Regions from separate parts of the Mesorhizobium marinum genome, predicted to be linked through region 3. Evidence: predicted binding sites of a transcription regulator. Region 3 holds the regulator's gene; each other region holds the start of a gene.

Region 1 (5,771 bases), on a different contig from region 3:
GCCCATCGGCCACTACGAGTTCTGCAAGGCCAATCCGGTGGAGTGCAACATCCGGCTGCGCGATCCCGGACCCGAGCATATGAGCGGCGCCCTTTGGAAGGAAATCGTCGCCGTGAATGTCGGCGTCAACGCGGCCGTCAGGCCGATGAACGACATCGACATCTACGGCAAGGACGAAGTCTGGGCCTATCCCGGCGAGGTCGGCGACTGCGAGGACTATGTGCTCGAGAAGCGGCGCGACCTGATGCGGCAGGGGCTGTCGCTCTCCAACCTGCTTATCACGGTCGTGCGAAAGCCCGACGGCGAGGGCCACGTTGTCCTGACCGTGCGCACCGACAAGGGCGACTTCGTGCTCGACAACCTGACCGACTCGGTGCGCCTCTGGGACCAGACCGGCTACCGCTTCCTGAAGCGGCAGGCGACCAACCATACCGGCCGCTGGGTGACCATCCGCGAGGCCCAGCCGGCGGCGCCGCTCGTCGGCTCGGTCCGGTAGCGGCGCTCCGGCCGCACCCTCTTTCTCCCCGCCGACGACCGACGCTGGCGCGATGCCCTGTCCGCACCGACGGTGAAGCGGCTAAGCTGCCTGCGCCATGCGCTCCGCGTTGATGCGATAGGAAATCGCCTCGGCGAGGTGGATGCGTCCGACCTTCTCGGACTGGTCGAGGTCGGCAAGCGTGCGCGCCACGCGCAGCACGCGGTGGTAGGCGCGCGCCGAGAAGCCGAGCTTCTCGCTGGCGTCGTGCAGCAGCGACAGGCCGGCGGCATCGGGCGAGGCGATCTCCTCGATGAGCGCGGCCGGGCAATGCGCATTCGTCGTCGCCGACAGGCCGAGGCGGCCGAGTCGTGCCTGCTGCGCCTGCCTCGCCGCCAGAACACGCGCCGCGACTGCCGCGCTCGGCTCGGCGCGGCCGGGCCGGATCAGATCGCCGGCCGAGACCGCCGGCGCCTCGATCCTCAGATCGATGCGGTCGAGCAGCGGACCCGAGATGCGCGCCTGGTAGTCGCCTTGGCAGCGCGGCCCGCGCGCGCAGCGGAAGCCGGGTTCCCCCGCCATGCCGCACCGGCACGGGTTCATCGCCGCGACCAGCTGGATGCGCGCCGGATAGGCGATGCGGTGGTTGACGCGCGCGATCATGCATTCGCCGGTTTCCAGCGGCTGTCGCAGCGCGTCGAGCGCCTGCGGCGGGAACTCCGGGAATTCGTCGAGGAACAGCACGCCGTTGTGGGCAAGCGAGACCTCGCCCGGCCGCGCGCGCAGGCCGCCGCCGACAAGCGCGGCCATTGACGCGGAATGATGCGGCGCGCGGAACGGACGCCGGTCGGTCAGCTTGCCGCCGGCAAGCTCGCCCGCCATCGACGCGATCATCGAGACTTCCAGCAGTTCCTGCGGCTGCAGCCGCGGCAGGATGGAGGGCAGGCGCTGGGCGAGCATCGACTTGCCGGAGCCCGGCGGACCGATCATCAGCAGGTTGTGGCCGCCTGCCGCCGCCACCTCGAGTGCGCGCCGCGCGCTTTCCTGGCCCTTTATGTCGGCGAGGTCGGGCAGGTCGCTGGCCGGCGCGTGCACGCTGGCCTCGGGCCGCGCCAGCACCTGCGTTCCCCGAAAATGGTTGGCGATCGCGATCAGGCTGCGTGGGGCCAGGATGTCGATGTCAGCCCCTGCCCAGGCCGCCTCGGGCCCGGAGGCGTGCGGGCAGATCAGACCCTTGCCCTGCGCGTTAGCGCCGATGGCCGCCGGCAGCGCGCCGGCTACCGGCGCGATGGTGCCGTCGAGCGACAGTTCGCCGAGCACCACATAGGCGGCCAGCGCGTCGGCCGGAATCGCGCCGAGCGCGGCCATCAGGCCGAGCGCGATCGGCAGGTCGTAGTGGCTGCCCTCCTTCGGAAGGTCGGCCGGCGCGAGATTGACGGTGACCTTCTTGGCCGGCATCGACAGGCCCGACGCATGCAGCGCCGCCTGCACCCGCTCGCGGCTTTCGGCCACCGCCTTGTCCGGCAGGCCGACGATGTGGATGTTGACCTTCCCCGGGGCGATCATCACCTGGACGTCCACCGGCACCGCCTCGATGCCCTGGAACGCGACCGTGCGCACGCGCGAAACCATGCCGCCCCTCCGGATCGTCCGATGGCGGAGCCGCTGCCCGCAACGGAAATGACCTTTACGTCAGCAAAGCACGCTTTTTAGGATAAAGCAAGAACAGGAAGGGAACAAACATGCAGCGCAGGCTGCAGCCAGGTTGCGGCCGGTTGCGAGGCCGGAACAAACCGGGCGCGTAGCGGGACGGGCGACGGCCTGTTTGAGCCGCCCGGCGGCTATGCCCTGCGCGCCTCCACGGCGTCCCAGAACAGCGCCGCGATGTCGGCGCCGCCGAACCGACGGACCTCGCGCACCCCTGTCGGCGACGTCACGTTGATTTCGGTCATCCAGTCGCCGATCACGTCGATGCCGACCAGCACGAAGCCGCGCTGCCTGAGCGCCGGGCCGATGCGTGCGCAGATTTCGCGTTCCCGCTCCGTCAACTCGGTCTTCTCGGCGCGGCCGCCGACATGCATGTTGGAGCGCGAATCGTGCTCGGCCGGCACGCGGTTGATGGCGCCGACGGGCTCGCCCTCGATCAGGATGATGCGCTTGTCGCCCTTGCGGACGTCCTTGAGGTAGCGCTGCACGATGAACGGCTCGCGGAACATCTGGCCGAACATCTCGAGTAGCGAGGCGAGGTTGCGGTCGTCATCCCTGAGATGGAAGATGCCGGCGCCGCCATTGCCGTAGAGCGGCTTGATGATGATGTCGCCGTGTTCCCTGCGGAACGCCGCCACTTCGGCCGGATCGCGGGTGATCAGCGTCTCGGGCATCAGGTCGGGGAACTCGGCGACGAAGATCTTCTCCGGGCTGTTGCGCACCCAGACAGGATCGTTGACCACGAGCGTCTTCGGATGGATGCGCTCCAGGATATGCGTGGTGGTGATGTAGTTCATGTCGAAGGGCGGGTCCTGCCTGAGCAGGACGACGTTCATCTCCTGCAGGTCGGTGCGCACCGGCTCGCCGAGCGTGAAGTGATCGCCCTTATCGTCGCGCACCGTCATTTCCTCGATCCGCGCGAACACCTTGCCGCCGAGCATCGACAGGCGGTCGGGCGTGTAGTGGAAAAGCCGGTGGCCGCGCCGCTGCGCCTCCAGCGAAAGCGCGAAGCTGGTGTCGCCCGCTATCGACACCGTCGAAATATGGTCCATCTGCACGGCGATGTTCAGCGGCATTGCATGCTCCGGCGGTTGGTGTCGTCTGCGATATAGGCAAGAGCGGGGCGTCTGCCAATCGGGCCAGGCCGCCAACCTTTGGCGCAGGCGCGCCGCTCAGCGGTCGAAGACCAGCCTGGAGTAGCCGAGATAGGAGAGCGCCATCGCCGCGGCTGCCGCGATCACCAGCGCGGCGAGCGGCGGCAGGGCGGGTATGGCGAGCAGAAGGCCGCTGTAGAGAAGGTAGTTGAAACAGGCGATGCCGACGGCGACCGAGCCGTAGCGCGCGCCCTCCTGCACGACGCCTCGACCGGACGGCGCGAAGGTCAGCGTGCGGTTGCAGAGCCAGGTGACGGTCATCGCGAAGCTGACCGAGACCAGCCGCGCCGAGAACGGGCCGAGCGGCGAGACCGCGAGCAGCAGCAAGAGCATGCCGGCGTCGGCGACGAAGCCGAGGCCGCCGACGAAGGCGAAGCGCAGGATGCGGCTCATGCGGCGCGGGACGATCCGCGCTTGGTCGCGGGCCGCGCAAGCGAATGCGCCTCCTGCCTGGCCGGGCGGCCGGGGATGCTGAGATAGAAGATGCGCTTCTGTTCGGCGCGGCCGCGCGACACCGAATCCAGGATAAGGCCGGTGACCACCATCATCGCGGCGAACATCAGGAGGCCGAGCGACAGAACCCAGGTCGGCATGCGCGGAACCAGCCCGGTCGCGGCATATTCGATCAGGATCGGCGTCATCAGGACGAGGCTGGACGCCGCGAACAGCGCCGCGATGACGCCGAAGAAGCGCATCGGCCGCGTCTCCTTGGCCAGCATGGCGAACATCCAGAGGATTTTCGCGCCGTCCTTGTAGGTCGACAGCTTCGAGGCCGAGCCTTCCGGCCGGCGTCCGTAGTCGAGCGCGATCTCGCTCACCGGCAGCTTCAGCTGCGAGGCGTGCACCGACATCTCGGTCTCGATCTCGAAGCCGCCCGAGACGGCCGGGAAACTCTTGACGAAACGGCGCGTGAATGCGCGGTAGCCGGAGAAGATGTCGGTGAAGTCGCGGCCGAACATGCGCTTGTAGAGCGCGTTGAAGAGACGGTTGCCGAAGGCGTGGCCGGCGCGGCCGGCATCGTCGGTTACGCCGCGCCTGGTGCCGACCGACATGTCCGAGTGGCCCGTCAGGAGCGTGTTGATGAGCTGCGGCGCATCCTCGGGCGCATAGGTGCCGTCGCCGTCGACCATGACGTAGATATCGGCCTCGATGTCGGCGAACATCCGCCTGACCACGTTGCCCTTGCCCTGGCGCGGCTCGCGCACGACGATCGCGCCGGAGGCGCGCGCCCGCAACGCGGTGAGATCGCTGGAGTTGTTGTCATAGACATAGACCGAGGCGGACGGCAGCGTCGCGCGGAAGCGCGTCACGACGTCGCCGATCGTCTGTTCCTCATTGTAGCAGGGGATCAGGATCGCGATCGAAAGATCGTCCAGGCTGCTGTGGCGCATCGATTGACTCCCGCTCCCGCCTCGCCGCTCCGGTCAAGTCCCCGCGCGGGCCCCGGTATGCGGCGCTTTACTATTTATTGAAGCGGTTAAGGCTAGGTTTAGCCGGGTGCGGATTGTCTTCCGGAAGATCGAATGGCTAGTGAGATGACGATGGTCGGCGCTCGGCCGGGCAAGGAATCGTTCTGGCAGGGCGATGCTTTCAGGGCGTTGGCAGCCATGCTGGTGGTCGGCGCCATCGCTGCGGCGGGCGGCTTCGGCAAGCTCTCCGGCACCGCCGACAACGACAGCATGCTCCGGCTGGTCCAGGTGCGCGACCTCGTCGCCGGGCAGGGCTGGTTCGACCTGCACCAGTACCGAATGGGCGCGGAAGGCGGACTGCTGATGCACTGGTCCCGGCTGGTGGACGCGCCGATCGCCGCGATCATGCTGGTGGCTACCGCCGTCACCGGGTCGCCGGCCGCCGGCGAGACGGTGGCGCTCATCGCCTGGCCGCTTCTGCTCTTCGCCGCCGCGCTCTACCTGCTGCTCCGCATCGGCCGCGAATTGCTGCCCGAGGAAGCGCTGTTTCCGCTGACGATCCTCGGCGCGGCGACGCTCTATTATGTCGGCATCTTCGCGCCCGGCGCCATCGACCACCACAATCTGCAACTCGTCCTGATGCTGGCCATGATGGTGTTCCTGCTCAGCCCGGGAACGGGCGCGGGCGTGGCGGCTGGCGTCGCCGCCGTGCTGATGCTGGCGGTCGGCATGGAGACCGTGCCCTATGTGGCGGTGGGCGGCCTTTTTGTCTCCGGCTGGTACCTGCTGCGCGGCGAGAAAGCGCGCGGCGCCACGGCCGGCTTCGGCACCGCCTTCGCCGCGGCTTCGGGCGCGGTCTTCGTCGCAACGGTGCCCGCGGCGCAATGGGGCGCCGCCTATTGCGACGCCTTCTCCGTTGTCCAGCTGACTATCGGCATGGTTGCCGGCCTGGGCCTCGCGCTGGTCGCCGCGTCTTCGGTACTGAGCGCCAGCCCCTGGCGGCGGGCGGGATCGCTTGCCGCGCTC
Region 2 (5,771 bases), on a different contig from region 3:
ATAGCAGGGGCGAGAACGTCATCGTCGTGGCGCCCGGCGCCAACGACACGGTGCTGGCCGGCGACCTCGCCAGGGCGAATTTCGAAAAGGGCGAGGTCGTGCTGCTGCAGTTCGAGATTCCGCTCGCAACCGTCGAGGCGACGCTGGCGGCGGCGGCCGAGGCCGGGAGCACCAGCGTGCTCAACACCGCGCCCTTCCGCCCCGAGGCGGCGAAGCTGCTGGCCATGGCGGATTTCATCGTCGCCAACGAAACCGAGTTCGATCTCTACGCCGACGCGCTGCAGCTTGAGGGCGACGGCAGGCAGGCCCGCATGAAAGCGTTCGCCGACCGGACCGGCCGGACCGTCATCGTGACACTCGGCAGGGACGGCGTGATCGCCACGACGCCCGATGGCGAACTGACGGTGCCGGCGCTGGAGATCACCCCCGTCGATACCGTCGGCGCCGGCGATACGTTCTGCGGCTACCTCGGCGCCGGGCTCGCGGCCGGACTGCCGCTCGAAGAGGCGCTGCGCCGCGCGGCCGCGGCCGGCTCGCTCGCCTGCCTTAAACCCGGCGCGCAGCCGGCCATCCCGCATGCCAAGGAGGTCGATGCCGCCTTGGGCGAGGCGGCGCGGTGACTGGAGCGCACCCGGGCGCACGCCTCGCATGGTCCTGCCTGCTGGCGGCCTGCATGGCGACGCATCCCTTCGCCGCGCGAGCCGACTGGAAGCCGGTCGAAAAGGACGTGCCCTACAAGATCGCCGGCAAGACCGGCCCCGAGCTCTATGCCTCGATCGGCGAACGCGGTCCGAAGGCCGGCGTCGGGCGCGCCATCGCCTTCACCAATTTCAAGCTGACCTGGCAGCGCGACTACCGGCCCCAGCCGGACGGCGCCTGCACGCTGGCGACAGCGCGTCCCAAGCTGATCATCAGCTATCACCTGCCGGAGCTGGAAGGGGAACTGCCCGAGCCGGTCGCAACGAACTGGAAGGTCTTCATCGACGGCGTGCGCAAGCATGAGGCGGTGCACGGCGAAATGATCGTCGACATGGTGAAGCAGATCGAGGCCTACAGCATCGGTCTTTCGGCCGCCGACGATCCCGGCTGCAAGAAGGTGCGGGCGAAGCTCCAGGAGCGCCTGCCGTCCATCTCGCAGGCCCGGCAGCAGCGAAGCCGCGACTTCGACCGCGCCGAGTTGAGCAATGGCGGCGCCGTGCACCAGCTCGTTCTGAACCTCGTCAACGGCGGCTAGGTCGCGCGGGCGGGGCCGGCCTTCGGCCTGCGATTGCGGCGAAACGATTGGACCGGCTATCTTCTCCGTGCAGCGGCGAAGGAGACATGGCCATGCGGCTTTACCGATTTCTGAGCGGCCCCGACGATTCCACCTTCTGCCACAAGATCACCGCGGCGCTGAACAAGGGCTGGCACCTCTACGGTTCGCCCACCTACGCCTTCGACGGCGAGACGAAATCCATGCGTTGCGGCCAGGCGGTGGTGAAGGATGTCGACGGTATCGACTACGATCCGGGGATCGCGCTGTCGGACTACTGATCGGCGCTTTCCTCGATCCGTTCCATGTCGTCGTCCGAGAGGCCGAAGTGGTGGCCGATCTCGTGGATCAGGACATGCGTGACGATCGCGCCGAGCGTCTCCTCGTTCTCCGCCCAGTAGTCGAGGATGGCACGGCGGTAGAGCGTCACCCGGTTGGGGCCCTCGCCCGTCTGCGGGTTCCAGCGTTCGGCGATGCCGCGCCCCTCGAACAGGCCGAGCAGGTCGAAGGGCGTCTCCAGCGAGAGGTCGTCCATGATCTCGTCGGTGGGGAACTCGGCGACCTGGATGACGATTTCGCCGGTCATCGAGCGGAACTGCTCGGGAAGGTGCGCATAGGCTTCGAGCGCGAGCAGTTCCATCTCCCCCATCGAGGGCGATAGCTGGTCGTGCCATGAACGGGTCTGGTAGATTCGGGCCATTCTTTTTCCTTTGCGGGAGCATATAGCCGTTCGTCCCCGCCGTTTCGAGGCTGTTCGGCGAATAAGGAAAACACCCGGTCCGGCAGACATGCGAGAAGAGGAATAAATTCTTTTCGGACTCCGCTTGACTCCTCCCGCCGGCTCTGGAATCTATAAGAACATAACAGGAACATTTTCGAACGAGACAACGTCATGGCCACGTCAGCCTTGGCGCGGGAAACCATTTCGTCCTTGCGCCACCGGATCGCGAAGATCGAAGGCCGCCTCGCCGAACGGCTCGGTCAGGCGGGACCGGAAGACGTCGATCTTGCGCGCCGCCACGGGTCGATCATTCCGGCAGGCGGCCTCCTCCCTACCGGCGCTGCGCGGTTCGACGCGGCGCTGGGCGGCGGCGTGCCTGCGACGGGACTCACCGAGATTCATGCGCCAAAAACCCGCGACGCGGGCGCCGCCGCCGGCTTCGCGCTGGCCCTCCTCCGGCTTGTCCTCGAGGCGCGACAGGCGCCGCTTCTGTGGGTCGGCATGGCCGAAAGCTTTCGCGAGGCGGGCTTTCCCTATCCGCCCGGCCTCCGGTTCCTCTACGGCGTCGATGCCTCCCGCCTCCTGGTCGCGCAGGCGGAGAAGCTGGCGGATGCGCTATGGATCGCCGAGCAGGCCGCCGCGCTCGATGGCTTCTCGGCCGTGCTCCTGGAGACCCGCGGCGCTTCCGCCCATCTCGATCTCACGGCGACGCGCCGGCTGCATCGCCGCGCCCGCGACGCCGGCCACCCGCTGTTCCTGCTGCGCCAGACGGCGCGGCCGGAACCGACCGCGGCGCCCTTCCGGCTCATCGTGAAATCCGCCCCCGCCAGCCTGCGCCGTATCCTTGGAAAGCCTCTCGCCCGCTCGATCGGCCCGCCCGCATTCGAGGTCGAGATCAGCAAGAACCGAACCGCTCCACCCGCCTTGTTCACATTGGAATGGAACAGCCATGCACGCGCCCTTCAGGAAAGAGCGGCGGAGAATCCTGTCCCTGTGGTTCCCGCATCTGAGCACCGAGCGCCTGCTGCGGCAGCGGCTGGGACGCTCCTGGCGTTCGCTCCCGCGCCAGGGCCGGCCGCCGCTGGTCGTCAGCCGCCAGGAAAACAACACCCAGCGCATCGCCGCGCTGGATGAGGAAGCCGAGCGCCTCAGGCTGAAGGTCGGCATGGGCATCGCCGACGCGCGCGCCATGTATCCGGCGATCGAGATCGTCGCGGAGGACCCGGCGGCGGACCGCAGGCTGCTCGAGGCCCTGGCCGACTGGTGCGACCGCTACACGCCGCTTGTGGCGTTCGACGGAACGGACGGCCTGTTCCTCGACATCACGGGCTGCGCACATCTCTTCGGCGGCGAGGAAGCCTTGCTCGACGGCATCCTCGCCAGTTTCTTCGAACAGGGTTTCCGCACGCGGGCCGGGCTTGCCGGGACACCCGGCACGGCCTGGGCGGCGGCGCATTTCTCGCTTCCCGGAAAGACCCTGGAGGACGGCGACGAACGATCCTTTCTGGAAGACCTTCCGCTTTTCGTCCTGAGGCTCGAGCCGAAAACGATCGCCAGCCTCGAAAGCGTCGGCTTGCGCACGGTCGGCTCCGTCATGGCCGCGCCGCGCGCGCCGCTCGCCCGCCGCTTCGGCGCCATGCTGCTCCTGCGGCTCGACCAGGCGCTGGGCGAGGTCGAGGAAGCCGTCTCCCCGCGCCTGCCCGTTCCCGCCCTTTCGGTCGAGCGGCATCTCGCCGAGCCGATCGGCCTCGTCGAGGACATCGAACAGCTGATACCCAAGCTCGCCACAAGCCTGAAGCAGGACTTCGAACGGCGCGGCGAGGGTGCGCGGCTGTTCGAACTGCTGCTTTTCCGGGTCGATGGCGCGGTGTCGCGCATTGCGGCCCGCGCATCGCTGCCTTTGCGCGAGCCGGTTCCGGTCGGCCGGCTCTTCCACGAAAGGCTGGCCGCGCTCGGCGCGGCGCTCGAGCCCGGATACGGCTTCGATCTCGTGCGTCTTTCGGCGTTCGAGACGGCGGCGCTCGACACGCCGCAGGCCGATCTCGACGGCAAGGCGGCCGCGGCGGACGAAGACGTCGCGCTTTTTTCCGACCGGGTGCGCGCCCGTCTCGGCCGGGCTGCGATGCTGATGCCGCTTCTCGTCGACAGCCATCTGCCCGAACGCGCCGCATCCCTCGTCCCTGCCGACGGCGGACCGCCGGAACGCAAGGCGCCGGCCGTTCCGCGGGAAAACGACGACTATCCCTCCCGCCGGGCGCCGGAACGCCCGTTGCGACTGTTTTCCCGTCCCGAGCCGATCGACGTGCCGGTGACGGAAATCCCGGAAGGGCCGCCGCTCACGTTCCGCTGGCGCCGCGCCATGCACCGCGTGGCACGCGCCGAAGGCCCCGAGCGCATCGCGCCCGAATGGTGGCTGCAGCCCGCAGCCGAGGCTGCGGCGGACATCGCAGGGGACGGAGGGAAGGACCGCAGGAAAGCCGGAAGACAGGCGGCCGAGGACGCCGGGACGGCGCGGCTGACCCGAGACTATTTCCGCGTCGAGGACGCGGACGGCCGCCGCTACTGGCTCTTCCGCGAGGGCCTCTACGGCAAGACGGACGCCGTTCCGTGCTGGTACCTGCAGGGCGTCTCGGCATGAACGCGCCTGCGGTCCCGCCCTATGTCGAATTCGGTGTCCAGTCGAGCTTTTCGTTCCTGCGCGGCGCTTCGATGCCGGAGGAACTCGTGCTGGGCGCCTTCGGCCTGGGGCTGGCCGGCATGGGACTGGCCGACCGCAACACGGTGGCCGGCGTGGTGCGGGCCTGGAGCCAGTCGAAGGCGGTTGCGACCGGCCCCGGCGGTACGCCCGTCGCCTTTCCCTACCACCCGGGCAGCCGGCTGGTCTTTGCAGACGGCACGCCCGACGTGCTCGCCTACCCCCGGGACCGCAAGGGCTGGGGCAATCTGTGCCGGCTCCTGACGCAGGCGAACCTGCGCGACGACAGCCCGAAGGGCGCGCCGCTCCTCTACCGGAGCGACCTCGATGAGTGGGGCGACGACATGTCGCTCGCCGTTTTGCCTGATCTCGATGCCGGTCCCGACGAGACCCTCGCCCTCCTGCATGGCCTCGTCGACCGTTTCTACAAGAACATCCGCCTCGCCGTGGCGCCAGCCTATTGCGGCAACGACCCTCTGAGGCTGGAGCAGGCGGCGGCCCTCGCCGGGGCGGCCGGCATGCGGCTGATGGCGACCAGCGACGTGCTCTATCATGCCCCCGGGCGACGGCCGCTGCAGGACGTGCTCACCGCGATCCGGCTCGCCGTTCCGGTATCCGACGCCGGCTTCGAGCTCTGCGCAAATGCCGAACGGCACATGAAGGCGCCGGCGGAGATGGCGCGCCTGTTCCGGAACCACCCGGAAGCGCTCGCCGAGACGATCCGTTTCGCCGGCGAACTGAAATTCTCCCTCGACGAACTCAAGCACAACTATCCCGAGGAAACCACGGCCGAAGGCGTCGACCCGCAGGTCGAACTGGAGCGGCTGGCATGGGAGGGCGCCGCAGCCAGGTATCCGGGGGGCGTGCCCGGAAAAGTGTGCGGCCTGCTGCGGCACGAACTGGCGATCGTCGCCCTTAAGAAATACGCACGCTACTTCCTCACCGTGCACGACATCGTCCGCCATTCGAAGACGATCGGCGTTCTGTGCCAGGGGCGCGGTTCCGCCGCCAACTCCGCGATCTGCTTCTGCCTCGGCATCACCGACGTGGACCCCGAACGCAGCGAGGTGCTGTTCGAGCGCTTCGTGTCCGTCGAACGCGAC
Region 3 (5,771 bases):
TCCAGGAAAACGTCAAGTCGCTCGGCGGCGACGTGATCGAGGTACTTGAGACGGTCGCCGCCGGTCGCCACATCCGTCGCCGCGGCCTCGACTTCACCGAGGGTGAAGTCCTGCTCGACGCCGGGCGCCTGCTCGACGCCGCCGCCCTCTCGCTGGCCGCTTCGGCGAACCACCCTTCCCTTCCGGTCGTGAAGCAACCGCTGGTCGCCATTATCGCCACGGGCGACGAACTCGTCCCGCCCGGCAGCACCCCCGCCGCCGACCAGATCATCGCCTCCAACGCCTATGGCGTCGCCGCGATCGCCAGGCAATCCGGCGCGCGCGTGCTCGATTTGGGCATCGCGCCCGACCGCATCGAGGCAATTTCGGCGCTGCTGCAGCAGGCGCTGGATGCCGGCGCGGACGTTATCGTCACGCTTGGCGGCGCGTCGGTGGGCGACCACGACCTGGTACAGGCGGCGCTCGTCGGCTTCGGGATGGAACTCGGCTTCTGGAAGATCGCGATGCGCCCCGGCAAGCCGCTGATGTCAGGACGCCTCGGTGCGACACGCTGCATCGGGCTGCCCGGCAACCCGGTGGCCAGCCTCGTCTGCTCGCAACTCTTCCTCAAACCGCTCCTGGCGAGGCTCGGCGGCCGACAGCATGACGACCAGACGGTCGACGCGGTTCTCGGCGCACCGATGGCGGCGAACGACCAGCGCCAGGATTACGTCCGCGCAAGGGTCGAGCATACGGCCGCCGGCCTCTTGGCGACGCCCTTCGATGTCCAGGACTCCTCGATGCTGCGGCTGCTTTCCGACGCCGGCGGCCTGATCGTGCGCGCGCCCTTTGCGCCAGCCGTCGAGGCCGGTGCGCCGTGCCGGCTCCTCCGGTTACGCTGAACAAATCGTCAACGAATTCATTAAACTTTAAACAGTTGCGGAACACAACTGGAACAGATAGTGTTTGTTCTGGTTTTGTTTGAGGCTTGATTCCCGGGGGAAACGCCAATGCTGACGCGCAAGCAACACGAGCTTCTCCTGTTCATTCATGAGCGGCTGAAGGAATCGGGCATCCCGCCGTCCTTCGACGAAATGAAGGAAGCTCTGGACCTTGCGTCGAAGTCGGGCATCCACCGGCTGATCACCGCGCTTGAGGAGCGTGGCTTCATTCGCCGCCTGCCCAATCGCGCACGCGCACTGGAAGTGCTGCGTCTCCCCGATTCCATCGCGCCCGGCCTGAACGCGGCGAAGAAGTTCTCGCCGAGCGTCATCCAGGGAAGCCTGGGACGCGGCCAGCCGGAGCCGGCGCGGTCACGCATGGCGAGCAATGACGACGACGCCGGCTCGTCCGTCGCCATCCCGGTCATGGGCCGCATCGCGGCGGGCGTGCCGATCGACGCCATCCAGCACAAGACGCATTCCATCGCGGTTCCGCCCGAGATGCTGTCCGGCGGCGAGCACTATGCGCTCGAGGTGAAGGGCGATTCGATGATCGAGGCCGGCATCTTCGACGGCGACACGGTCATCATCAAGAATTCCTCGACCGCCAATCCCGGTGAAATCGTCGTGGCGCTTGTCGACGACGAGGAGGCGACCTTGAAGCGCTTCAGGCGCAAGGGCGCCTCGATCGCGCTGGAGGCCGCGAACCCGGCTTACGAGACCCGCATCTTCGGCCCCGACCGCATCAAGGTTCAGGGCAAGCTCGTCGGCCTGATCCGCCGCTACTGACCGGTTTCATCCTGCCCGACCGCGCTCCGCGCTGGCCCACTCGGCTTGGCGTCGGGCTTTCGGGTTTCGGCCGCCGGCCTTCGGTAGGGCGGCAGTCCGCGCGCGGCGCGTGAGAACCGGCGCTGGTCGTGCCAGGGCCGGTAGGGTGTGGCGATGGCGAAGCGGATTTCGGCCGGAGCGTCGTCCGACAGGACGATTGCGGCGCTTCCACCAACGGCAAGATCGCGGCCGGTGACGACGAGCGCGTCGCTCCACCGGCAGGCGTTTGCCGCGGTCGCATCCTCGATCACGATCACCTCGGCAACGGCGCAGGCGTCGGTCGCGGCTTGCGTGTCGAGCGCATGGGCGACCGTCGCGCCGGCCGGGTGGCGGGCAAGGCAAAGCCCGTCTCCGCAGACGAACCCGGCAGCACCGTCCAGGTTCTTGGCTGCCCCGGTTCCGTCCCCGGTCGCATCTGCACTCTGGGCGGCGCTGCGTTGCTGCCTGCCCTCAGGCCTGACGACCGCGTCGGCCTGCAGCGCACGCCTCCAGTTGTCGGCGGTGAACTGGCTGGGCCGTGCTCGGTTGACGGCTATGCCGTCGCCGATCCCGAGGCCGACGAGCCGGCCGTCTTCGGAGGCGAACAGGTCCGGCTCCGGGCGCTCGATGAGCAGGAAGAAGCCGGCGGCCGCGATCGGAACGGCCGCTAGTCGGAGCCATGTCGAGAACACCGTGGCGACCAGAAGCGCGACGGTCAGCACCGCCACGGCGGACGCCGGCACAAGCCCCACGATGTCGCTCGGCGAACGCTCCGCGAACCACTGAGCGATGGCGACCGTCCAGGCGAGCCCTATCCCCATCACCTGGAAGAACGGTCCGTCGAGCCCGAACGGCATGGCAAGCGAGCCGAGCACCGCGAACGGCATGACCACGAAGGAGACGATCGGCATCGCGGCGAGATTGGTGAACAGGCCAAGCGACGGCATCTGCTGGAAATGCCACGCGGCGTAGATCGCCGTCGCGCCGCCGGCGGCAATCGAGGTCACCGCAAGTCCGGCAAAGCCGAGCAGGACCGCGCGCAGCAACCGAACCGGCAGCGAACGCGCGAGCGGCGGACCCGCCGGCCGCTCGGTGCGCCAGTCCGACCACGCCGCGTAGACGCCGACCAGCGCGACGGTCGCCGCAAACGACATCTGGAAACTCGGCCCGACCACTTCGTGCGGCGACAGCGCGATGACGATGATCGCCGCGATGGCGAGGTTGCGCAGCGTGAGCGCGGCCCTGTCGAGCAGGACAGCGGCAAGCATGACGGCGATCATGATGAAGCTCCGCTGCGCCGCCACCTCGGCGCCGGAAATGAACAGGTAGCCGGCAAGGCCGATCAGAGCCAGCGCCGCCGCGTATTTCTTGACTGCGTGGCGCGACGCGAAATCGGGGAAAAGCGCAAAGCCCGAGCGCAGCATCCACATGATCGAGCCGGCGACCAGCGCCATGTGCAGGCCGGAGATCGAGATGATGTGGTAGATCCCGGCCTTGCGCAGCGCCTCGTTGACGTCTTCGGGAATGCCGGCCCGCACCCCCACTACCAGCGCCGCCGCGATCTCGCCTTCCGCTCCGCCGATATGGCCGGAAATGCGCTCGGCCACTGCGTGGCGGTACCGCTCGACGGCAACCTTGAAGGCGGAGACGGCCGACGCCTTGGCCGCCGAAGGAATAGGCTCGGGTCCGCTGAGGAAATAGCCGCTCGCGCCGATCCCGTCGAAGTAGCTTTCGAAGGAAAAGTCGTAGCTGTCCGGCCGCACCGGACCGGATGGCGGCATCAGGCGTACGAGGCCCGACACGGAGGCGCCTGCCGCGACGCCATCGGGAATGCGCCGCGCGGAAAGGCGGACCCGGTCCGGCGCATGGCGCAGCACCGGCCGAGCGGTCGCGGTCACGTCGATGGTCAGCCGCACCCGCCCGCTGGCGAGCCGCTCGATCCTGGCGACCGTGCCCTCGAGCCGCGTCGTCACCTCGCCGCCCAGCATTTTCGTATCGGCGCGCAGCGTCTCCGTCTTGGCGGCCAGCGCGCCGAGCACCAGCAGGAGCGCGGCGGCAATCGGCATGTTCAGCGCCGGGCGCGACCGCGTTGCAAGCGCAAGGATGCCGAGGACGACCGCGCCCGCGGCCAGCGAAGCCAGGGCAGGCTCGCGGGCGAGCGCGAAATAGATGATCGCACCAACAGCCAGGAAAACGGGAGCCAGCACGAAGGCGATGCCACGGTCCAGTTCGGTCTCCACGGCGCGGCTGGCGGCGCGAACAGCGTCGCCCCACGCGGGCAGGCTTGCCTTCGCAAGCCACCGAAACGCCGGCGTCGTGGAGACGGGAGGCATGGCGCGCGGCGGCGAGGCGGCTGGACGAGCGTCCGCTATGCCTTCGCCGGTGACATCGGCGGCCACTCTTTTGGGAGGCGGCAGGGCGAACGGCGCGGCATCCGGGGCGAACATCGCCCTTTCGCCGATGCTTGCAGGCGACTGGTCCTTCGCCATTGCCGTCCCCGTGCAGGTCCCCGCCACTTGCGTGGCGGGCGACCTATGCTACATGAACGCCAACTTTTATCCATCGGCCCGGTTTTCGCCGCCGGACCGCCTGCGGCTGTCGCCGCTTCGTCATCCAGGAAACGTATGACCGAAACCGTCGTTACGCGCTTCGCCCCCTCGCCCACCGGCTATCTGCACATTGGCGGCGCGCGCACCGCGCTGTTCAACTGGCTCTACGCCCGCCACACCGGGGGAACGATGTTGCTTCGCATCGAGGATACCGACCGTGAGCGTTCGACCGACGCCGCGACGGCAGCGATCCTCGACGGCCTTTCGTGGCTTGGCCTTCACTGGGAAGGCGATCCGATCTCGCAATACGCCCGCGCCGCGCGCCACCGCGAGGTGGCCGAGGAACTGGTGCGTCTCGGCAAGGCATACCACTGCTACGCCTCGCAGGAGGAACTCGCCGAGATGCGCGAAAAGGCGCGCGCCGAGGGACGGCCGCCGCGCTACGACGGCCGCTGGCGCGACCGCGATCCCTCCGAGGCGCCCGCCGGCGTGAAACCGGTGATACGCATCAAGGCGCCGAAAGAAGGCGAGACGATTGTGCGCGACCGCGTCCAGGGCGACGTCCGCTTCCCCAACAAGGATCTCGACGATTTTATCATCCTGCGCTCCGACGGCGTGCCGACCTACATGCACGCCGTGGTGGTCGACGACCACGACATGGGCGTCACCCACATCATCCGCGGCGACGACCACCTGACCAACGCCGCGCGCCAGCAGATTATCTACGACGCGATGGGCTGGGACATTCCGGTCATGGCGCATATCCCGCTTATTCACGGCGCGGACGGGGCCAAGCTCTCCAAGCGCCATGGCGCGCTCGGCGTCGACGCCTACCGCGCCATGGGCTACCTGCCGGCGGCGCTGCGCAACTATCTCGCCCGTCTCGGCTGGAGCCATGGCGACGACGAGGTGATGAGCCTCGACGACATGATCCGCTGGTTCGAGATCGAGGACGTCAACAAGGGCGCGGCGCGATTCGACTTTGCCAAGCTCGAGGCGCTGAACGGCATCCACATGCGGCAGATGGACGATGCCGAACTGCTGGAGGATTTCATCCGCACCCTGCCCTACCTGGAGAACGGCAAGCTGATCGCTGACAGGCTGGACGAGCGGGGCAAGGCGCAGCTGCTCGCCGCAATGCCGGGGCTGAAGGAACGCGCCAGGACGCTGGTCGAACTCGCCGACGGCGCCACCTTCCTGTTTGCCGAGCGGCCGCTGGCCATCGACGAGAAGGCGAAGGCGCAGCTCGGCGACCAGCAGAAGGCGGTCTTGCGCGGCGCGCTCGCCGCATTGCAGTCAGTCGGGCAGGACTGGACTTCTGCCTCCACGGAAGCCGCGATCCGGGCGTTCGCCGAGGAGCAGGGTCTCAAGCTTGGCGCGGTCGCGCAGCCGCTGCGCGCCGCGCTGACCGGCAGAACCACCTCGCCCGGCGTGTTCGACGTGCTGGCCGTGCTGGGCCGCGACGAGAGCCTGGCGCGAATTGGGGATCAAATCG
Region 4 (5,771 bases), on a different contig from region 3:
CCGCCGGTCGCCTATCTCGCGCCGATTGTCGTGCTGATTGTGCCGATCCTGCTTCTGGGCGTCCTGCCGGAGCGGTTTGTCCGGATCTCGGATATCGCGGCATCCGGACTAATCGACAGCACCGCCTATGTCAGGTCGGTCTTCCCGGAGGCGGCGCGCTGATGTCTCGGTACACCAACATCATCCTTCTGGCGCTCGTCTGGGCGGCGCTGACCGGCTCATTCACGCTGCCCAGCTTCGCCTTCGGCCTCCTGCTCGGCTGGCTCGCACTCTATGTCGTACGCGAGCAGCTTGAGGGGCGCGACACCTATCGCAGAAGCAGGTACCGCGGCGTGCGGATCGTCTCGCTGGCCGTGATGTTCGTAAAGGAGCTGGTGCTCTCCGGCTGGCGGGTTGCGGTGCTGGTTCTGTCGCCGCGCATGAATCTGAAGCCCGGCATCTTCGCCTATCAGCTGAAGGTCGACAGTGACTTCGAGATCACCCTGCTGGCCAACATGATTACGCTGACGCCTGGCACGCTTTCGGTCGACGTTTCTCCCGACCGGCGCACGCTCTACGTCCATGCCATCGACTGCTCGGACGTCGAGAAGGCGCAAGCCGATATCCGCAACGGGTTCGAACGGAAAACCGTGGAGGCGTTTCGATGAGCATGGGAGAGAGTTTCCTCGAGTTCAGCGTCTATGTCGCCTTCGGCCTGCTCAGCCTTTCGTTCCTGCTGACCGTGCTCAGGGTGCTGCTCGGACCGACCCTGCCCGACAGGGTGCTGGCGCTGGACATGCTGGTCGCGGTCGGCATCGGCTTCATCGCCGTGACCGGTATTGCCACCGGCGTCACCTTCAACGTGGACATAGCCATCGCGCTCGGCCTCGTCGGGTTCCTGGCGACGATCGCCTTTGCGCGTTTCGTTGCGAGTCGAAAGGCGACGGACGACCATGAGCGACCGGAGAACCGGACGTGATCACACTCGTTCAAGACTATCTCGCAGCAGTGCTCATCCTGATCGGCTCCGCCTTCAGCCTGACGGCGTCGATCGGACTGCTGCGCCTGCCCGACCTCTACACCCGCATGCATGCGGCCTCCAAGGCGGGAACGCTCGGGTCTTGCGTGGTTCTGCTGGCTCTCGCGGTCCATGCCAACGATCCTGCCATTTCCCTGAGGGCCCTGGCGGGCATCGCGTTCTTCGTGCTCACGGTGCCCATTTCTTCGCACCTGCTGGCCAAGGCTGCGCATGGCGCCGGTTATCCGCTGTGGGCCCAGTCCGTGCGCGATGATCTCTCTGCGTCGCCTGATGCCGCGGATTCAGGTCCCGAAAAGGCCAAATAGAGAAATTTATTCCTATTTACGCCACGTCAATTGCGCAGAACTCAAGAAAGTGCCCAAGAATTCCAGTAAGCGCCCAAAACTAGCGTCGCTATACAGGAAAACCAAGACCGATCGGACAATATTAACCAACTATCCAATTGACGTGGATTGTAGGTCGTTTCATAACGGTCTATGACGCGAATCGTAGGGTTGAGCCTGCGCAACAAAAATCGCGCGCGGCCCCGAGCATGTATCAAAGGGGCTATCAAGCAGACAGTTCAAGTTGGGGCCTGAAAAACATGGATATCTCCGAGCAACCCGTTAGAAACAGCGAAATGCTGATCGAGCTGACCGCGGATGTGGTGGCGGCCTATGTCAGCAACAACCCGGTACCGGCGGGCGACCTTCCCAATCTGATCGCCGATGTGCATGCAGCGCTCGGGCGGATCGGCGGAAGCACTGAGCAGCCGCCCGCGGACAAGCAGAAGCCGGCCGTGAACCCGAAGCGGTCGGTTCACGACGACTACATCGTGTGCCTGGAAGACGGCAAGAAGTTCAAGTCGCTGAAGCGTCACCTGATGACCCACTATGGCATGACGCCGGACCAGTATCGCGAGAAGTGGGCGCTCGATCCCAGCTATCCCATGGTTGCGCCGAATTATGCCGCGGCACGTTCGTTGCTCGCGAAGAAGATGGGCCTCGGCCGCAAGAAGAAGTCGAGATAGACCGGCGTTCTTCGTCCGGTTCTGTTCACTGTTGAGCTTCAAGCGGCGCCGTATGGCGCCGTTTGCTTTCCGGATGCAGCCTCGGGCGCCATGGAGTGCAGCCGGTCCAGCGCCTGCTTCAGCGCGATGTGGCGATTGAGATCGTAGCTCCAGTGCCGGCGCATTCCGCGCTGGCGCTCGCGTTCGATCAACCGCTGCAGGCGAAGGGCGATCCGCGCCCGCGTCGACGGGTCCGCGCGCAGGGCCTCCGCCAGATCGACATGACAGGCGATCTGCAGCGCCGCCAACTGGCGGGCGTCGGCGTGCCGCGCCTCCCGGACGGACATGAAGGTCGATATTTCCTCGCGAAGCGCCTGCGACATCGTTCGATCCCTTTCGAGTAGGGCATCGACTATGCGGGGGGCGGACCAAGCGTGGACAAAGTCACGGGCGATTTTGGCGCGAGGTAGAAAAAAGCCGTATGGAATCAAAGGAATACTAGAAGAGCACTTTTCAATCGTTCATTATTTGTTCACAGGAGATGTCTTCCCGGTATAAGAACTTATTCCTATCATGACGAGGGGGAAAAGTTCCGTGCAGCCTACATCCATCAAGAAGCGCGAGGTTTCCGGTGCAGATGCATCGCCTTGGCGGGAAGTTGTCGAGGAGGCCGTGACCGGCGGATCGGGACGCCGCGAGGAGCGGACGCTCGAACTGTGCGAGGCGATGATCGACATCGCCGCCGCCTTGTTCAACGTGTCAGGCCGGGATCTGCGCAAGCCGGGACGGTCCTGCCTCGGCGTATCCAGGGTCAGGCAGGTGGCGATGTATGTCGCGCATGTCATCCTCAGGCTCAACATGGCCGACATCGGAAAGGCATTCGGCCGCGACCGCACCACGGTCCTGCATGCCTGCCAGTTGATCGAAGACCTCCGCGACGACGAAGAGTTCGACCGCATCATCACGATGACCGAGCGCGTCGCGCTGGCCGCATTCGGCTGCCGGGCGAGGGCATGATGGCGGCATCTGCAAAGGCGCAGGGCGACAGTGCGAGACGCCGGCTCCTGCGTTTCCTGTCGCAGGGCGAGGCGAGGCTTGCCGATTCCGCGGCGCGGGACAGGGTGCTGCTCGACGCTGGCGACCGCGGGACGGTGTCGGCCGACAGGCGGCAGCTGGCGGCGATGGTGCGCGAAGGCATTTTGCGAACCGCAGGCGGTAGAATCGCACTTGCAGCGGCGCAGGCGGGCGCCGCCGCGGCAAGTCGCGATGTCGGCGCGGTGACGATCCAGACGGACGACGGCCCCCGCACGGTTGTCGTGAACTGGTCGGAATCGCCGCTTAGCCAACTGGTGCGGCGCAAGGATCGGTCAGGCGCCCCGTTTCTGACGGCCGCCGAATTCCAGGCCGGCGAGAGGCTGCGCGCCGACTATACGCGCGGCCAGATCATGCCAAGGCTGGGCGCGAACTGGGTCGCCACCGTTTCGTCGGGCCGCAGAGACGGCGGCGTCGCCGAACTGACCGAAGCAGCGCTTGCCGCGCGCATCCGCGTCGACAAGGCGATCGGCGCGGTCGGTCCGGAACTGGCGGGCGTTCTGATCGACATTTGCTGCTTCCTGAAGGGAATGGAGACTGTGGAGATGGAACGTGGCTGGCCGGTCCGGTCGGCAAAGGTCGTTCTGAAGACCGCGCTTGGCGCGCTCGCCCGCCACTACGACCCGGCGACCGTCCCGGGCCGACCGCGCATGCTGCATTGGGGCGCGACTGACTACCGACCGTCGATCGGCTGACGCGCCGATCCGCTGAGACGATCAGGCTGTTTGCTTCAGGGCGGCTTCTGCGTCGCGCTTGATGCGCTTGATCATCGAACGCAAGCCGTTGGCGCGCTGTGGCGACAAATGCTCGTCGAGGCCGAGTTCCCTGAGCAGCGCCTCGGCGTCGGTGGCGACGATCCTGCTGGCCTGGCGTCCGGAAAACAGCGCCAGCATGATTGCGACAAGGCCGCGCACGATATGCGCGTCGGAGTCGCCCTGGAAGTCGATGACCGGGTCGACGCCTGTGCCGACCTTGGTCGTCAGCCAGACCTGGCTGACGCAGCCGGGCACCTTGTTGGCGTCGATGCGCCCGGCGTCGGGGAAGGCGGGCAGGGCGGCGCCCAGGTCGATGACATAGCGATACCGATCTTCCCACTCGTCGAGGAAGGAAAAGTCGTCGCGGATCGTCTCAATGGTCGCCATGCGCCGGATATAGGCGCGCAAGCAGCCGAGGTCACGGAAAATGTGGCGCGCGCCTGCGGGCCGGGCGTGCGGAGGCGGGCGCTCAGTTTACCGGCGTGACGCTGCCGGTCGCGCCGGCGTCGGTCGCAGCGAGCGGTGCGGCTTCCCCGGTCGCGATCAGCGCGCCGATCTCGTCGGGCGCCGGCTTGCCGGCGCCGTTGTCCTCGAGCATTTCATAGGCGATGCGGGCTCCCTCGCGGGCGCGCACGCCAATCGTGTGCATCGCAGCCTTGCCGACCTCGCAGACGCCCGGCTTGCGCTCGCAGATGCCGGCGACGTCGTCGACTGCCTCCTTGGCGGCGAAGAAAGCCTGGATCGGGTTGACCCCGGTCGCGCCGTTTTCCCCGGCCGGATCCAGCGGAAGCGCCAGCAGCACCAGCGAAAACCAGAACGCCATTCGGATCAGGAAGCCCATAGTCCGTCCTCTTGCCCGCCGGCGCGCATTCGCCGCTGCGGGTCTCGATATGGCGCCACCCTGGCATACACAGCCAAAGGACGGCTTGCGCCTGAGAATACCATTCGAGGCAAATTCGATTCAAATTTTAGCGAATCGGGTTCGCTAGAAAGTCGAGGCGAATGCAACTTGACGCCGAAAGACTTCCTTCACCGAACAACGGGCTGATTTCAAAGGCGATTTGCCGTTGCCGCCGGCGCGTGCCCGCATCCCGCACCCGTCGTTTCCGATAAGCCTCCGTTTACCATAGGTGGAATCGCTTCCATTCCGGCGGCCTCCAGGGGGCCCTGTCGCCGGTGCGGACGCGCCGTCAATGCCGCCTTTTATTCATTCCTTAAAGGCTGGGTGCGAATTTCGAACCCAACAAACCGACCTGCAAAAGCGGGCTGAGTACGGGTGCCACGAGTGCGTTTGTCCGGGACCAGAACAGGTGAACTGCTTGACGCCATCGCCGCGCGTTGCGACCGGTTGGTCAGCGGCGCCGTGCGCGACCCGGCGGAGCGTCGTCGCCAGCGCCGGCTGATCGGCGTCGCGCTTGGCGCACCGTTCCTGATCGCCGCCGCGACGGCTATCCTCCTCACCCCGCGCGTTGGTGTTTCGGCGACGCTCATCGTCGGTGGTTCAATCTTTGCGATTTCGTTCCTGGCGGCGGTCGGCGTGGCAACGACCGGCCGGGCCTGTCTTGCCGGGCTGGCGCTGCTCTTCTGCGGTGTGCCGGCGCTCGGCACGCTTGTCGGAGCGGCCGGAGGCATTGCGTCGCCGGCAGCCCTGGTTGTCGGAGCGTTCGTCTTCGAGGCCTGGTGGGTCCGCCGTTCGTCGGCCGCCGCTCTGGCCGGGACAGCGGCAGCCCTGGCGGCGCTGGCGCTGCCGGCGCTCCCATCTGCCGCGTCGCTGGCGGGAGAGGCTGCCCCGAACGCCGCCCACTGGCTGATCCCGATCGCATACCTGGCGCTGACCGTCCCGCGTATCGTCGCATGGCTCGACGAGACAGGCGAGGGAATCGGCACGGGACCACGTCCGCTCGACGAGATCATTGAA

The links. The regulator LexA, encoded in region 3, represses DNA repair genes until DNA is damaged. The targets are predictions, from matches to a motif close to TGTTCNNNNTGTGTTCNG.
Region 1: a site for LexA is predicted at 2,197-2,214, ahead of ABUE31_RS10060 (YifB family Mg chelatase-like AAA ATPase). Genes of this name have one in related genera too.
Region 2: a site for LexA is predicted at 2,107-2,124, ahead of ABUE31_RS10625 (ImuA family protein). Genes of this name have one in related genera too.
Region 4: a site for LexA is predicted at 2,525-2,542, ahead of ABUE31_RS12665 (cytoplasmic protein). Genes of this name have one in related genera too.

The regions. Positions count from the first base shown of each region.
Region 1 covers NZ_JBFOCI010000002.1:924,468-930,238, forward strand. The annotation lists gene ABUE31_RS10055 (transglutaminase-like cysteine peptidase) at 1-496, shown strand, start outside; gene ABUE31_RS10060 (YifB family Mg chelatase-like AAA ATPase) at 578-2,107, opposite strand; gene gshB (glutathione synthase) at 2,317-3,258, opposite strand; gene ABUE31_RS10070 (GtrA family protein) at 3,355-3,729, opposite strand; gene ABUE31_RS10075 (glycosyltransferase) at 3,726-4,727, opposite strand; gene ABUE31_RS10080 (GtrA family protein) at 4,860-5,771, shown strand, end outside.
Region 2 covers NZ_JBFOCI010000002.1:1,038,929-1,044,699, reverse strand. The annotation lists gene ABUE31_RS10645 (ribokinase) at 1-620, shown strand, start outside; gene ABUE31_RS10640 (DUF922 domain-containing Zn-dependent protease) at 674-1,234, shown strand; gene ABUE31_RS10635 (DUF1737 domain-containing protein) at 1,327-1,533, shown strand; gene ABUE31_RS10630 (metallopeptidase family protein) at 1,527-1,952, opposite strand; gene ABUE31_RS10625 (ImuA family protein) at 2,145-3,107, shown strand; gene ABUE31_RS10620 (Y-family DNA polymerase) at 3,100-4,611, shown strand; gene ABUE31_RS10615 (error-prone DNA polymerase) at 4,608-5,771, shown strand, end outside.
Region 3 covers NZ_JBFOCI010000008.1:22,347-28,117, forward strand. The annotation lists gene ABUE31_RS20575 (molybdopterin molybdotransferase MoeA) at 1-881, shown strand, start outside; gene lexA (transcriptional repressor LexA) at 990-1,709, shown strand; gene ABUE31_RS20585 (ComEC/Rec2 family competence protein) at 1,703-4,216, opposite strand; gene gltX (glutamate--tRNA ligase) at 4,352-5,771, shown strand, end outside.
Region 4 covers NZ_JBFOCI010000003.1:371,925-377,695, reverse strand. The annotation lists gene ABUE31_RS12690 (Na+/H+ antiporter subunit D) at 1-162, shown strand, start outside; gene ABUE31_RS12685 (Na+/H+ antiporter subunit E) at 162-647, shown strand; gene ABUE31_RS12680 (cation:proton antiporter) at 644-958, shown strand; gene mnhG (monovalent cation/H(+) antiporter subunit G) at 955-1,323, shown strand; gene ABUE31_RS12670 (Ros/MucR family transcriptional regulator) at 1,602-2,027, shown strand; gene ABUE31_RS12665 (cytoplasmic protein) at 2,066-2,389, opposite strand; gene ABUE31_RS12660 (helix-turn-helix domain-containing protein) at 2,601-3,023, shown strand; gene ABUE31_RS12655 (DUF6456 domain-containing protein) at 3,023-3,793, shown strand; gene ABUE31_RS12650 (SufE family protein) at 3,815-4,240, opposite strand; gene ABUE31_RS12645 (DUF5330 domain-containing protein) at 4,323-4,694, opposite strand; gene ABUE31_RS12640 (sensor histidine kinase) at 5,145-5,771, shown strand, end outside.